Dinoroseobacter shibae DFL 12 = DSM 16493: one gene and its partners. The protein of the gene in region 1 interacts with the protein of each later gene in a pairwise test. Links are inferred from orthologs where the notes say so. Each region holds a gene or a part of one and is shown on either strand. Other genes may lie near its edges. The genes, in order: DSHI_RS03325, dnaQ and dnaE.

Region 1 (3,029 bases):
CGCCCGCTCCATCGCCCAGAGGTCCGCGACATCCTCGACCACGCAGATCTCGCCGGTGGCGCGTTTTTCGGACGTGCAGATGTCGCAGATATCGCTGGTGCCGATATTGCCGCAGTTCAGGCAATCGCGGGCGGTCTGGGCCACGGCGGTCATGGCCTCGCCCAGGGGCGCCAGAAGGCGGCGGTTCTTGCCGAGCAGGAACAGCACCGCGCGCCGGGCCGAGCGCGGGCCCAGTCCGGGCAGCCGCGCCATCAGGTCGATCAGCGTTTCGATATCCTTGGGCGCGGTGCTCACGTCCTGTGTTCCCGGCTCAGAAGGGCAGCTTCATGCCCTCGGGCAGGTTCAGCCCCTCGGTGACCTTGGCCATCTCTTCGCGCCCCTTGTCGAGCGCCTTGGCCTGGGCGTCCTTGATCGCGGCGAGGATCAGGTCCTCGGCGACTTCCTTTTCCTCGGGGTTGAAGATCGACGGGTCGATGTCCAGCCCCGTGAGCTCGCCCTTGGCGGTGGCGGTGGCCTTGACCAGTCCCGCGCCGCTCTCGCCGGTCACGGTGATGGTTTTCAGGTTTTCCTGCATTTCGGCCATCTTGGCCTGCATTTCCTGGGCCTGCTTCATGACCTTGGCCATGTCGCCCAGATTTCCCAATCCCTTGAGCATGATGTTTCCTTTCGGGAGGTTAGTCGTCTTCGAACGGGTCCCATTCATCCTCGACTTCCGGAAGCGCCTCGATGGCGGCCTCCTGGGTCAGGGCCTCGCGGGTGCGGATTTCGGTGATCCTTGCCTTGGGGAAGGCGGCGAAGACGGCGGCCACGAGCGGGTGGTCCAGCGCGTTGCGCTCCATCTCCAGTTTTTCGGCGTCGCGGGTCTCGGCGATGGTGGGGGCGTCGGCCTCGGCCACCACGGAGACCGCCCAGCGGGCGCCGGTCCAGCTTTGAAGGCGGGCGGCGAGGCGGGCGGCGAGGTCGCGCGGCGCGTTCTCGGTCGGCGCGAACTCGATCCGGCCGGGGCTGTAGGCGGCCAGACGCAGGCAGCCTTCAACCTCGACCAGGAGCTTCACGTCCCGGTGGCTGCGGATCAGGGCGACCACATCGTCGAACCGCCGGAACCGCGCCAGCGCGTCGGGATCGGCCTGGGCCATGGCCAGTGCAGGACCGGCGGAGGCGCGCACACCGCCGCCGCGCGGGGCGGGGGCCGCGCCATGTCCGCGCGCGCTGACGCCCGTGCCGGGGCCGCCGGGGGCCGCGCCGCCGCCGGGCGTGGCGGGTGGGGGCGTCATGGTCTGCAGCTTGCGCACCAGATCTTCGGGGGAGGGCAGGTCGGCCACATGGGTCAGCCGGATGATCGCCATCTCGGCGGCCATCATGGCGTTGGGGCTGATCGCGACCTCCTCCAGCGCCTTGAGCAGCATCTGCCACATCCGGGTCAGTGCGCGCATGGGCAACTCCGCCGCCGCCGCCTGCCCGCGGGCACGTTCATCGGGGCTGACGGTGGGATCCTCGGCGGCATCGGGGGTGATCTTGATCACCGAGACCCAGTGCGTCACCTCGGCGAGATCGCGCAGCACCGCCATGGGATCGGCCCCGTCGGAATACTGCGCCGACAGTTCGGTCAGCGCCCCCGCCGCGTCGCCGCGCATCACCAGGTCGAACAGGTCCATCACCCGGCCCCGGTCCGCCAGGCCCAGCATGGCGCGCACCTGCTCGGCGGTGGTCTCGCCCGCGCCGTGGCTGATCGCCTGATCCAGCAGGCTCATGGCATCGCGCACCGACCCCTCGGCGGCCCGCGTGATCAGTGCCAGCGCGTCATCGGTGATCTCGGCGCGCTCCAGCCCGGCGATGCGGCGCAGATGGGCGATCATCACCTCCGGCTCGATCCGGCGCAAATCGAACCGCTGGCAGCGGCTGAGCACGGTGACGGGCACCTTGCGGATCTCGGTGGTGGCGAAGATGAATTTCACATGGGCGGGGGGCTCTTCGAGGGTCTTGAGCAGCGCGTTGAACGCGCTGGTCGAGAGCATGTGCACCTCGTCGATGATGAAGATCTTGTAGCGCGCGGAGGCCGGCGCGTAATAGACCGAGTCGAGCACATTGGCGCGGATGTCGTCGATCTTGGTCTGGCTGGCGCCGTCCATCTCGATCACGTCCACATGCTGGCCCGCCATGATCCCGCGGCAATTGTCGCATTGCCCGCAAGGGTCCGTGGTCGGCCCGCCCGCGCCATCGGCGCCGGTGCAGTTCATGCCCTTGGCGATGATCCGGGCGGTGGTGGTCTTCCCGGTGCCGCGGATGCCGGTCATCATGAAGGCCTGGGCGATCCGGTCGGCTTGAAACGCGTTGCGCAGGGTGCGGACCATGGCGTCCTGGCCGATCAGGTCCGCAAAGGTCGCCGGGCGGTATTTCCGCGCCAGCACCTGGTAACCGGTGGTGGTGGTGTCGCTCATGTCGCCCCATCTGACTCGCTCGGGCCACAGGGTAGGGCCGCGCAGGGGCAAGGTCCAGCGCCGCGGGGCGGCGGCATACCATTCAGGTCGCAACAGGCGTCGGGTGGGGGAGAGGTGAGAGGCTGGACAACGACCCAAGCGGGGCTCGTTACGGCTGCTTCCTTCCGGATCTGACCGGGTTGGCGAGGCGCTCGCCCGCGCCAACCTCTCGATCTGCGATATACGCATCCTGCCGCGCGACTGCAAGACCCGGCCTGTCCGGAGGGCGGGGCGGCGATTGCGCCTCCGGGCGTCTCGTGGCAAGCACGGGCGCGAAGGAGGACACGGCCCATGCCATTCGAAGACAGCATTACCTTTGGCAGCTCCGGGCTGGAGCGCGCGGCGCATCTGCGTATGGACCCGGAGGCCATGGCGCGGCTGGTCGCGGACCCGGCGGCGCGGGCGATCGCCTTCTGGCGGGCGAAACCGGCTGTTTCGCCGGAGGGGTTGGTGAAGCTGCCGCTGGACCATCCGGTCCTGGAGGCGGCGACCGAGGCGCCCATTTTCCTGGGCTTGGACAAGGCGGGTCCGCGGTTCGCCTATGACCTGTCG
Region 2 (3,148 bases), 3.0 Mb from region 1 along the record:
GTCACCCTACCCTTCAAAGAACGCGCCATCGAGCTGGCGGACCGAGTGTCCGACCGGGCTGCGTTGATCGGGGCGGCGAACACGATCACCTTTCAACCTGATGGGACGATTCATGCTGACAATACAGATGGTTATGGGTTTATCGAAAATCTGAGGAACGGGGCACCCGGCTGGTCGCCGCGCGCAGCAGCCATCGTGGTACTGGGGGCTGGCGGAGCAGCGCGGGGGGTTTTATCAGCACTCCTCGAAGCGGGCGCACCGGAAGTTCGCCTGGCCAATCGGACCCGCGCCAAGGCAGAGGCTTTGCGCAGTGATTTTGGGCCAAGGGTGACCGTTGTCGACTGGCACGGCGTATCTGGCACCATGGAAGACGCAGAGACCCTCGTCAATACCACATCATTGGGAATGACCGGCCAGCCTGATCTCGAGCTGAACCTCGATGCGTTGCCCCGTTCTGCGGTGGTGACGGATATTGTGTATCGTCCCCTGATGACACCTTTGCTGGAACAGGCGGTTGCCCGCGGAAACCCTGTAGTCGATGGCCTGGGCATGTTGCTCTTTCAGGCAGCGCCGGGTTTTGAGCGGTGGTTTGGCGTGCGGCCAGAGATTACCCCTGAGCTGCGGGCGGCCGCATTGGCAGAATGATCATTATTGGACTGACAGGCTCCATCGGCATGGGCAAATCAACCACCGCCGAGATGTTCGCTGCGCGTGGTCTCCCGGTCTGGGATGCGGATGCTGCCGTGCACAGGCTGTATGGTCCCAAGGGTGCGGCGATCGCACCGATACGCGCTCTTTTTTCTGAAGCGGTCAGCGAAGCTGGTGTCGACCGGACCGTTTTGAAGAGACTGATTTCCGAAGATCCCGATGTTTTGCGCGTGATTGAACAAGTGGTGCATCCCCTCGTGGCAGCAGACCGCACGGCTTTCGTAGACCAGGCACGCCTGGAGGGTCGGAAGGCCGTGCTTCTGGACATTCCGCTTCTTTTTGAGACTGGCGCAGCAAAAGACATGGATCTGGTGGTTGTCGTCTCGACCGATCCTGACACCCAACGTGCACGCGTTCTCGAAAGACCAGGCATGACCGAGGCGCAGTTTCAAGCCATCCTTGCCAAACAGCTGGCCGATGCAGAGAAGCGTACACGGGCAGATTTGGTGATCGATACGACAACTCTGGACACCGCCCGGCAAGGCGTCGAAACTGTCCTGCAACGGGCAGAGGAGATGGGACATGCGTGAGATCGTGCTCGACACGGAGACGACCGGATTCGAGCCTTCGGAAGGCGATCGGTTGGTTGAAATCGGCGGAGTGGAGCTTTTCAACCATGTGCCTACGGGCCGGGTCTATCACCAGTACATAAACCCCCAACGGAGCATGCCCCAATCCGCCTTTGAAGTGCATGGGCTTGGTGACGACTTTCTTGCGGACAAGCCGCTCTTTGCCGAGGTTGCCGAGGCCTTCCTGGATTTCATCGGGGATGCGAAACTGGTCATTCACAACGCCGCGTTCGACATGAAGTTTCTGAACGCAGAGCTGGGTTGGCTGGGCAAACCGCTTCTGCCGATGGAACAAGCGATTGATACATTGGCTATCGCAAGGCGAAAGTTTCCGGGATCGCCTGCATCTCTCGACGCATTGTGCCGTCGGTTTGGTGTCGACAACTCGGCACGTGAGAAACACGGGGCGCTGCTGGATTCCGAGATCCTGGCCGAAGTGTACCTGGAGCTCATCGGCGGGCAGCAACCGGGGCTGGAGCTGTCGAGTGTACAGACCCCGTCCACACAAAATGTGGATAACGGGCATCTCCGTGCCCGCCCTCGGCCCGCGCCCTTGCCGTCCCGGGTGTCGGAAAAGGAAAAGGCGGCACATGCCGCCTTTGTCGAATCTCTTGGGCAGTCCGCGCTTTGGCGCACGGTGACCTGAGGTCTCAGACCTCGGCGCTCGGTGCTGCCTGCTGCGCGGCGGCGCGCCGCGCGATTTCCTGACGATACAGCGCCACGAAATCGATCTGATCCAGGTTGAGCGGCGGGAAGCCTCCATCGCGGGTCACATCGGAGACAATTCGGCGCACGAACGGGAAAATCATGCGCGGGCACTCGATCAGCAGGAAAGGATGCATCTGCTCGTCCGGCACATTGTCGATGAAAAAGATGCCGGCATAGTCCAGTTCCAGACCAAAGATCATATCGCCAGATTCTTTGGTTTTGGCATTGATGTTCAGCTTGATGGCAACTTCAAACTGCTTTTCAACCGTGCGCTTCTTGGCGTCCAGGTTCACCTGAACCTGAATGTCCGGTTGTCCTTCGCCCTGCACACCCTTCTGGGCAGCAATGTTTTCAAAAGACATGTCGCGGATGAACTGCGCCATGATCTTCAAGGTGGGCATTACCGGCTGTTGCTGCTGGTCCGCTGGAGCGGCAGCGCCGTTGGTTGTTTCGTCGGCCATGAAATCCTCGTCCAAAAACTGGTCTGGGCTCGCTCCTATCAGGATGCGCTGCGCCCCTCAATCCCGGGTGGGATCTTTCGTCCAGCCGGAAGGCCCGTTTGACCGGGGTGGTGTCTCATCGAGGTCAGCATATTCCGTCTCGATGATATCTGCGGTGGAAGTGCGTCGGTTTTGCGGCGCCCGCCCCATCTCGAACTGCTGCACCTTGATCCGGGCGCGCACGTAACGAATGATCGCAAGTCGAACCGGCGGCATCAGTAGCGAAAAGCCCACCGCATCGGTGAAAAACCCGGGTGTCAGTAGAAGTGCGCCTGAAAAGAGGATCATCGCGCCATGGGCCAATGCCTCGGTCGGATCGCGCAGATCCGCGAAGGATCCGCGTAAATCCGCCATCGCTCGCAGACCTTGCGAGCGGACCAGCGCCGTTCCCAGTAGGGCGGTCACGACAACGATTGCCAGTGTTGGCCATAGCCCTATCCAACCGCCGACCTGTATGAACAGGGCGATCTCGATCAGGGGCACAGCCACGAACAGGGCAAACAACCACATTTTCCGCTCCTTCAAATACAGGGGGATGGTGGACTTGCCCCCCTGTCGACCTTACATATGCAACCTGACCGGAGATACCATACATGCAGCGCTGCGCGAGGATCCTATGAATTCCAACATGCTCCAAATTCTTGTACTGCTTGGGGTCGCCGT
Region 3 (4,156 bases), 2.5 Mb from region 1 along the record:
GTGCCGCGCGGGAGGCCGAGGGCACCGGCGGCGTGATCCTCGCCGACGAGCGCCCACCGCATTACTGAACCCACCGAAAACAAGAATGCCCCGCCCTGTCGGACGAGGCATCCCTCAAGTCACGGCCATCGGCGTCCCCGCCTGTACCGTGACCTGAGTGTGGAACGATTCCGGTTGCTCAAGTCTTAAAATATCCCCGCCGGAGGCTCCGGCCGCAGGACGGATCGGCCTAGCGCAGCTGGGCCGAAGAAGCGGTTTCCAAACCGCTTTGCCCCGGCTGGGCGCGGCACGCCCTCACATCTCCTCGACCAGCGCGACACCGGCGAGGCTCTTGAGCGCGCCCTTGATCTGCGGGTTCACGGGCAGGGCCTCGCCGAGCAGGACGTCGACCTCGCCCGGCAGGTCGGGATCGATCAGGGCCAGGGTGACCGGGCCGCGGGTACGGATGCTCGGGTCTTCGGCCATCCGGCCCAAAAGCCCCGCGATATTGGGCAGGGCGGCCTCGGCCTCCACGAAGACGCGCAGGCCCATCATCGCGCCGCGCGCATCGGCCACCGCGTCGTCGATGGGGGCGGCGGACCGGCAGAGCAGCTTCAGCTGATCCGCCTCCAGGGTCGCTTCGACCTGCATCACCACGTTCTTGCCGGTCTCGAGGTGATCGCGGACCTTCTCAAGCGTGTCGGAGAACACCGTCACCTCGTAGAGCCCCGTGGGATCCGAGGCCTGCACGAAGGCGAACCGGTTGCCGCGGGCCGATTTCCGCTCCTGCCGGCCTGCGATGGTGCCCGCGATCTTGGCCACGGCGGCGCCGGTTTCCACCTTGCGCGCGAGGGCTTCGAGCGTGACGACGCCCTTGCGTTTCAGCGCGCCCATGTAGTCGTCCAGCGGGTGGCCCGAGAGATAGAAGCCGATCGCCTTGTGTTCCTCGGCCAGCCGCTCGGCGGGCAGCCAGTCGTCGCAGGGCAGGATGCGCGGTTCGGGCAGATCCTCTCCCGCCTCCCCGAAGAGCGAGACCTGGGCCGAGGCGCGTTGTTCGTGGATCGCGGCCGAGTAGGCCACAAGGCCGTCGAGGCTCTGGAACACGCGGCGGCGGTTCGGGTCGAGCTGGTCGAAGGCCCCGGCACGCGCCAGCATTTCCAGCGGGCGCTTGCCGACGCGTTTCAGGTCGACCCGCCGCGCCAGGTCAAAGAGTGTCGCGAAGGGTTTGTCGCCGCGCCCGGTCACCACCAGTTCCATCGCGTCGGCTCCGACGTTCTTCAGCGCGCCGAGCCCGTAGACCAGCTTGCCCTCGGCGACGGAGAAGCTCGCGCGCGAGCGGTTCACGCAAGGTGGCACGATCTCAAGCCCCAGGCCGCGCCGGACCTCTTCGGCATAGACGGCCAGCTTGTCGGTCAGGTGGATATCGCAGTTCATCACCCCGGCCATGAACTCCACCGGGTGGTTCGCCTTCAGCCAGGCGGTCTGGTAGCTGACCACCGCATAGGCTGCCGCGTGGGACTTGTTGAAGCCGTAATTGGCGAACTTGTCCAGGAGGTGCCAGACCTCCAGCGCCTTGTCCTTGTCGACGCCGTTCTCGGCGGCCCCGGCCAGGAACTTGGGCCGCTCGGCATCCATGGCCTCCTGGATCTTCTTGCCCATCGCGCGGCGCAGCATGTCCGCGCCGCCCAGGGAATAGCCCGCCATCTCCTGAGCGATCTGCATCACCTGTTCCTGGTATACGATGATGCCCTGGGTCTCGTCGAGGATGTGATCCACGGTCGGATGGAGCAGGTCGCGCTCCGACAGGCCGTTCTTGACCTCGCAATACTTGGGGATGTTCTCCATCGGGCCGGGTCGATAGAGCGCCACGAGCGCGATGATGTCCTCGATGCAGGTGGGTTTCATCCGGCGCAGGGCGTCCATCATGCCCGTGCTTTCCACCTGGAACACGGCGACAGTCTTGGCCGAGGCATAAAGTTTGTAGGACGCCTCGTCATCCAGCGGGATCGCGTTGATGTCGTTCTCGGTGCCCGGCGCGGGAGAATACAATTCAGTGCCGTCGGCGGCCACATGCAGGTCGCGCCCGGTGGCCCGGATCAGCTTCACCGCGTTCTCGATCACGGTCAGGGTTTTCAGCCCGAGGAAGTCGAACTTCACCAGCCCCGCCTGTTCCACCCATTTCATGTTGAACTGGGTGGCGGGCATGTCCGACCGCGGATCCTGGTAGAGCGGCACGAGCTTGTCGAGCGGCCGGTCGCCGATCACCACCCCGGCGGCGTGGGTGGAGGCGTTGCGCAAGAGCCCCTCGACCTGCATGCCGTATTTCAGCAGCCGCTCGACGACCTCCTCGGCTTTCGCCTCCTCGGCCAGGCGCGGCTCGTCCTTCAGCGCCTTCTCGATCGAGACGGGCTTGACGCCCTCGACCGGGATCATCTTCGACAGCCGGTCCACCTGCCCGTAGGGCATCTGCAGCACCCGGCCGACGTCGCGCACGGCGGCCTTTGACAGAAGCGCGCCGAAGGTGATGATCTGGCCCACCTTGTCGCGGCCGTATTTCTCCTGAACGTAGTGGATCACCTCTTCGCGGCGATCCATGCAGAAGTCGATGTCGAAATCGGGCATCGAGATCCGCTCGGGGTTCAGGAAGCGCTCGAACAGGAGCGAGTAGCGCAGCGGGTCGAGATCGGTGATCGTCAGCGCATAGGCCACAAGGCTGCCCGCGCCGGAGCCGCGCCCGGGCCCCACGGGAATGCCGCGATCCTTGGCCCATTTGATGAAGTCGGCCACGATGAGGAAGTAGCCGGGAAACCCCATCCCCTCGATGATGTCGAGCTCGAATTCCAGCCGCTTTTCATACTCTTCCACCGGGGCCGCGTGGGGGATCACCGCGAGCCGCGCCTTGAGCCCTTCGCGGGACTGGCGGCGCAGTTCCTCGACCTCGTCCTCGGCGAAGCGTGGCAGGATCGGGTCGCGCTTGAAGGCCTTGAAGGCGCAGCGGCGCGCGATCTCAATGGTATTCTCCAACGCCTCGGGCAGGTCCGCGAACAGCGTCGCCATCTCGGTCTGGGACTTGAAGTAATGCTGATCGGTCAGGCGGCGGCGCGGGGCCTGCTGGTCGACATAAGCGCCCTCGGCGATGCAGATCAGGGCATCATGGGCCTCGTACATCCCCGGGTCGGGGAAATAGACGTCATTGGTTGCCACCAGCGGCAGGTTCATGTCGTAGGCCAGATCGAGGAACCCCGGCTCGGTCTCGGCGCAGAGCGGATCGCCCGGGTGGCGGTGCAACTCCACATAGAGCCGGTCGCCGAAGATCTCGGCCAGGCGCGCCATCAGGGCCTGTGCCTTGGGCCTTTGGCCTGCCGACAGGAACCGCCCCAACGGGCCGCGCGGCCCGCCCGTCAGGCAGATCAGGTCGCTGCCATTGGCGGCGAGTTCCTCCACCGTGATTTGGGGCAGCTGGCCGCCCTTGTCCACATAAAGACAGGTGTTGAGCGCCATGAGGTTTTCATAGCCCGCCTCGGTCTGGGCCAGCAGGACAACGGGCGCAGGCGCGCGCGGACGCTCGCCCGGGGCGGCCGGGTCGAACGCGACATCCACCTGGCAGCCGATGATCGGCTGGATGCCGGCCTTGGACAGAGCCTCCGACGCCTCCAGGGCGGCGAACATGTTGTTGGTGTCGGTGATCGCAATCGCGGGCATCTCGGCCGCGGCGACGAGATCGGGCAGCTTTTTCAGCCGCATGGCCCCTTCGAGTAGGGAGTATTCGGTGTGCAGGCGGAGATGGATGAATCGGGGGGGCTGGGTCATGCCGCGACCCTAGCGCGACATCTGGTGGCCCGCCAAGAGCCTGCCGCGAGATATGCGCGTCGGCAGGGGTCATTCCAACCTGGGCCCAGAGGGCTGCCGGAGGTCTGGGCGGGCCTTCCGCCTGCAAACCCACTTGCCAAACTGGGTTTTTCCCGCTTTCCTCGGGTGCATTCACGGCCCGGTCTACGCCGCATCGACCGGGCACGACAGAGACCCAACCTGGTAACGCGGCGGGCAATATATTCATGGAGACCACGTTTCTTCTGAACGGAGAGACCGTGCGCGTGGCAGACGAGGCGCCCACGCGCACCTTGCTGGACTGGCTGCGCGAACGGCGCGGGCTGACCGGCACCAAGGAAGGCTGCAA

What was found.
Region 2: the proteins of DSHI_RS03325 (region 1) and dnaQ interact in binary tests that used the Escherichia coli proteins (3 or more experiments, as listed by UniProt). The link is inferred for Dinoroseobacter shibae DFL 12 = DSM 16493 from one-to-one orthologs.
Region 3: the proteins of DSHI_RS03325 (region 1) and dnaE interact in binary tests that used the Escherichia coli proteins (3 or more experiments, as listed by UniProt). The link is inferred for Dinoroseobacter shibae DFL 12 = DSM 16493 from one-to-one orthologs.

Annotation. Positions count from the first base shown.
Region 1 is NC_009952.1:650,969-653,997, forward strand. Bases 57-2,936 are described here. They hold DSHI_RS03325 (DNA polymerase III subunit gamma/tau), read right to left. Parts: upstream 2,439-2,936; coding sequence 675-2,438; downstream 57-674. Other genes in these bases: recR (recombination mediator RecR), read right to left, coding at 57-294; DSHI_RS03320 (YbaB/EbfC family nucleoid-associated protein), read right to left, coding at 311-655; nudC (NAD(+) diphosphatase), read left to right, coding at 2,769-2,936. In the rest of the region: more of recR, read right to left, coding at 1-56; more of nudC, read left to right, coding at 2,937-3,029. UniProt on the Escherichia coli protein: Part of the beta sliding clamp loading complex, which hydrolyzes ATP to load the beta clamp onto primed DNA to form the DNA replication pre-initiation complex.
Region 2 is NC_009952.1:3,629,442-3,632,589, reverse strand. Bases 78-3,076 are described here. They hold dnaQ (DNA polymerase III subunit epsilon), read left to right. Parts: upstream 78-1,230; coding sequence 1,231-1,923; downstream 1,924-3,076. Other genes in these bases: DSHI_RS17450 (FxsA family protein), read right to left, coding at 2,504-2,995; secB (protein-export chaperone SecB), read right to left, coding at 1,928-2,446; coaE (dephospho-CoA kinase), read left to right, coding at 642-1,238; DSHI_RS17470 (shikimate dehydrogenase), read left to right, coding at 78-645. Also shown: more of DSHI_RS17470, read left to right, coding at 1-77; DSHI_RS17445 (Tim44/TimA family putative adaptor protein), read left to right, coding at 3,102-3,148. UniProt on the Escherichia coli protein: DNA polymerase III is a complex, multichain enzyme responsible for most of the replicative synthesis in bacteria. The epsilon subunit contain the editing function and is a proofreading 3'-5' exonuclease.
Region 3 is NC_009952.1:3,117,678-3,121,833, forward strand. Bases 95-4,101 are described here. They hold dnaE (DNA polymerase III subunit alpha), read right to left. Parts: upstream 3,790-4,101; coding sequence 295-3,789; downstream 95-294. Other genes in these bases: xdhA (xanthine dehydrogenase small subunit), read left to right, coding at 4,035-4,101. Outside these bases: DSHI_RS14995 (SlyX family protein), read left to right, coding at 1-68; more of xdhA, read left to right, coding at 4,102-4,156. UniProt on the Escherichia coli protein: DNA polymerase III is a complex, multichain enzyme responsible for most of the replicative synthesis in bacteria. This DNA polymerase also exhibits 3' to 5' exonuclease activity. The alpha chain is the DNA polymerase catalytic subunit.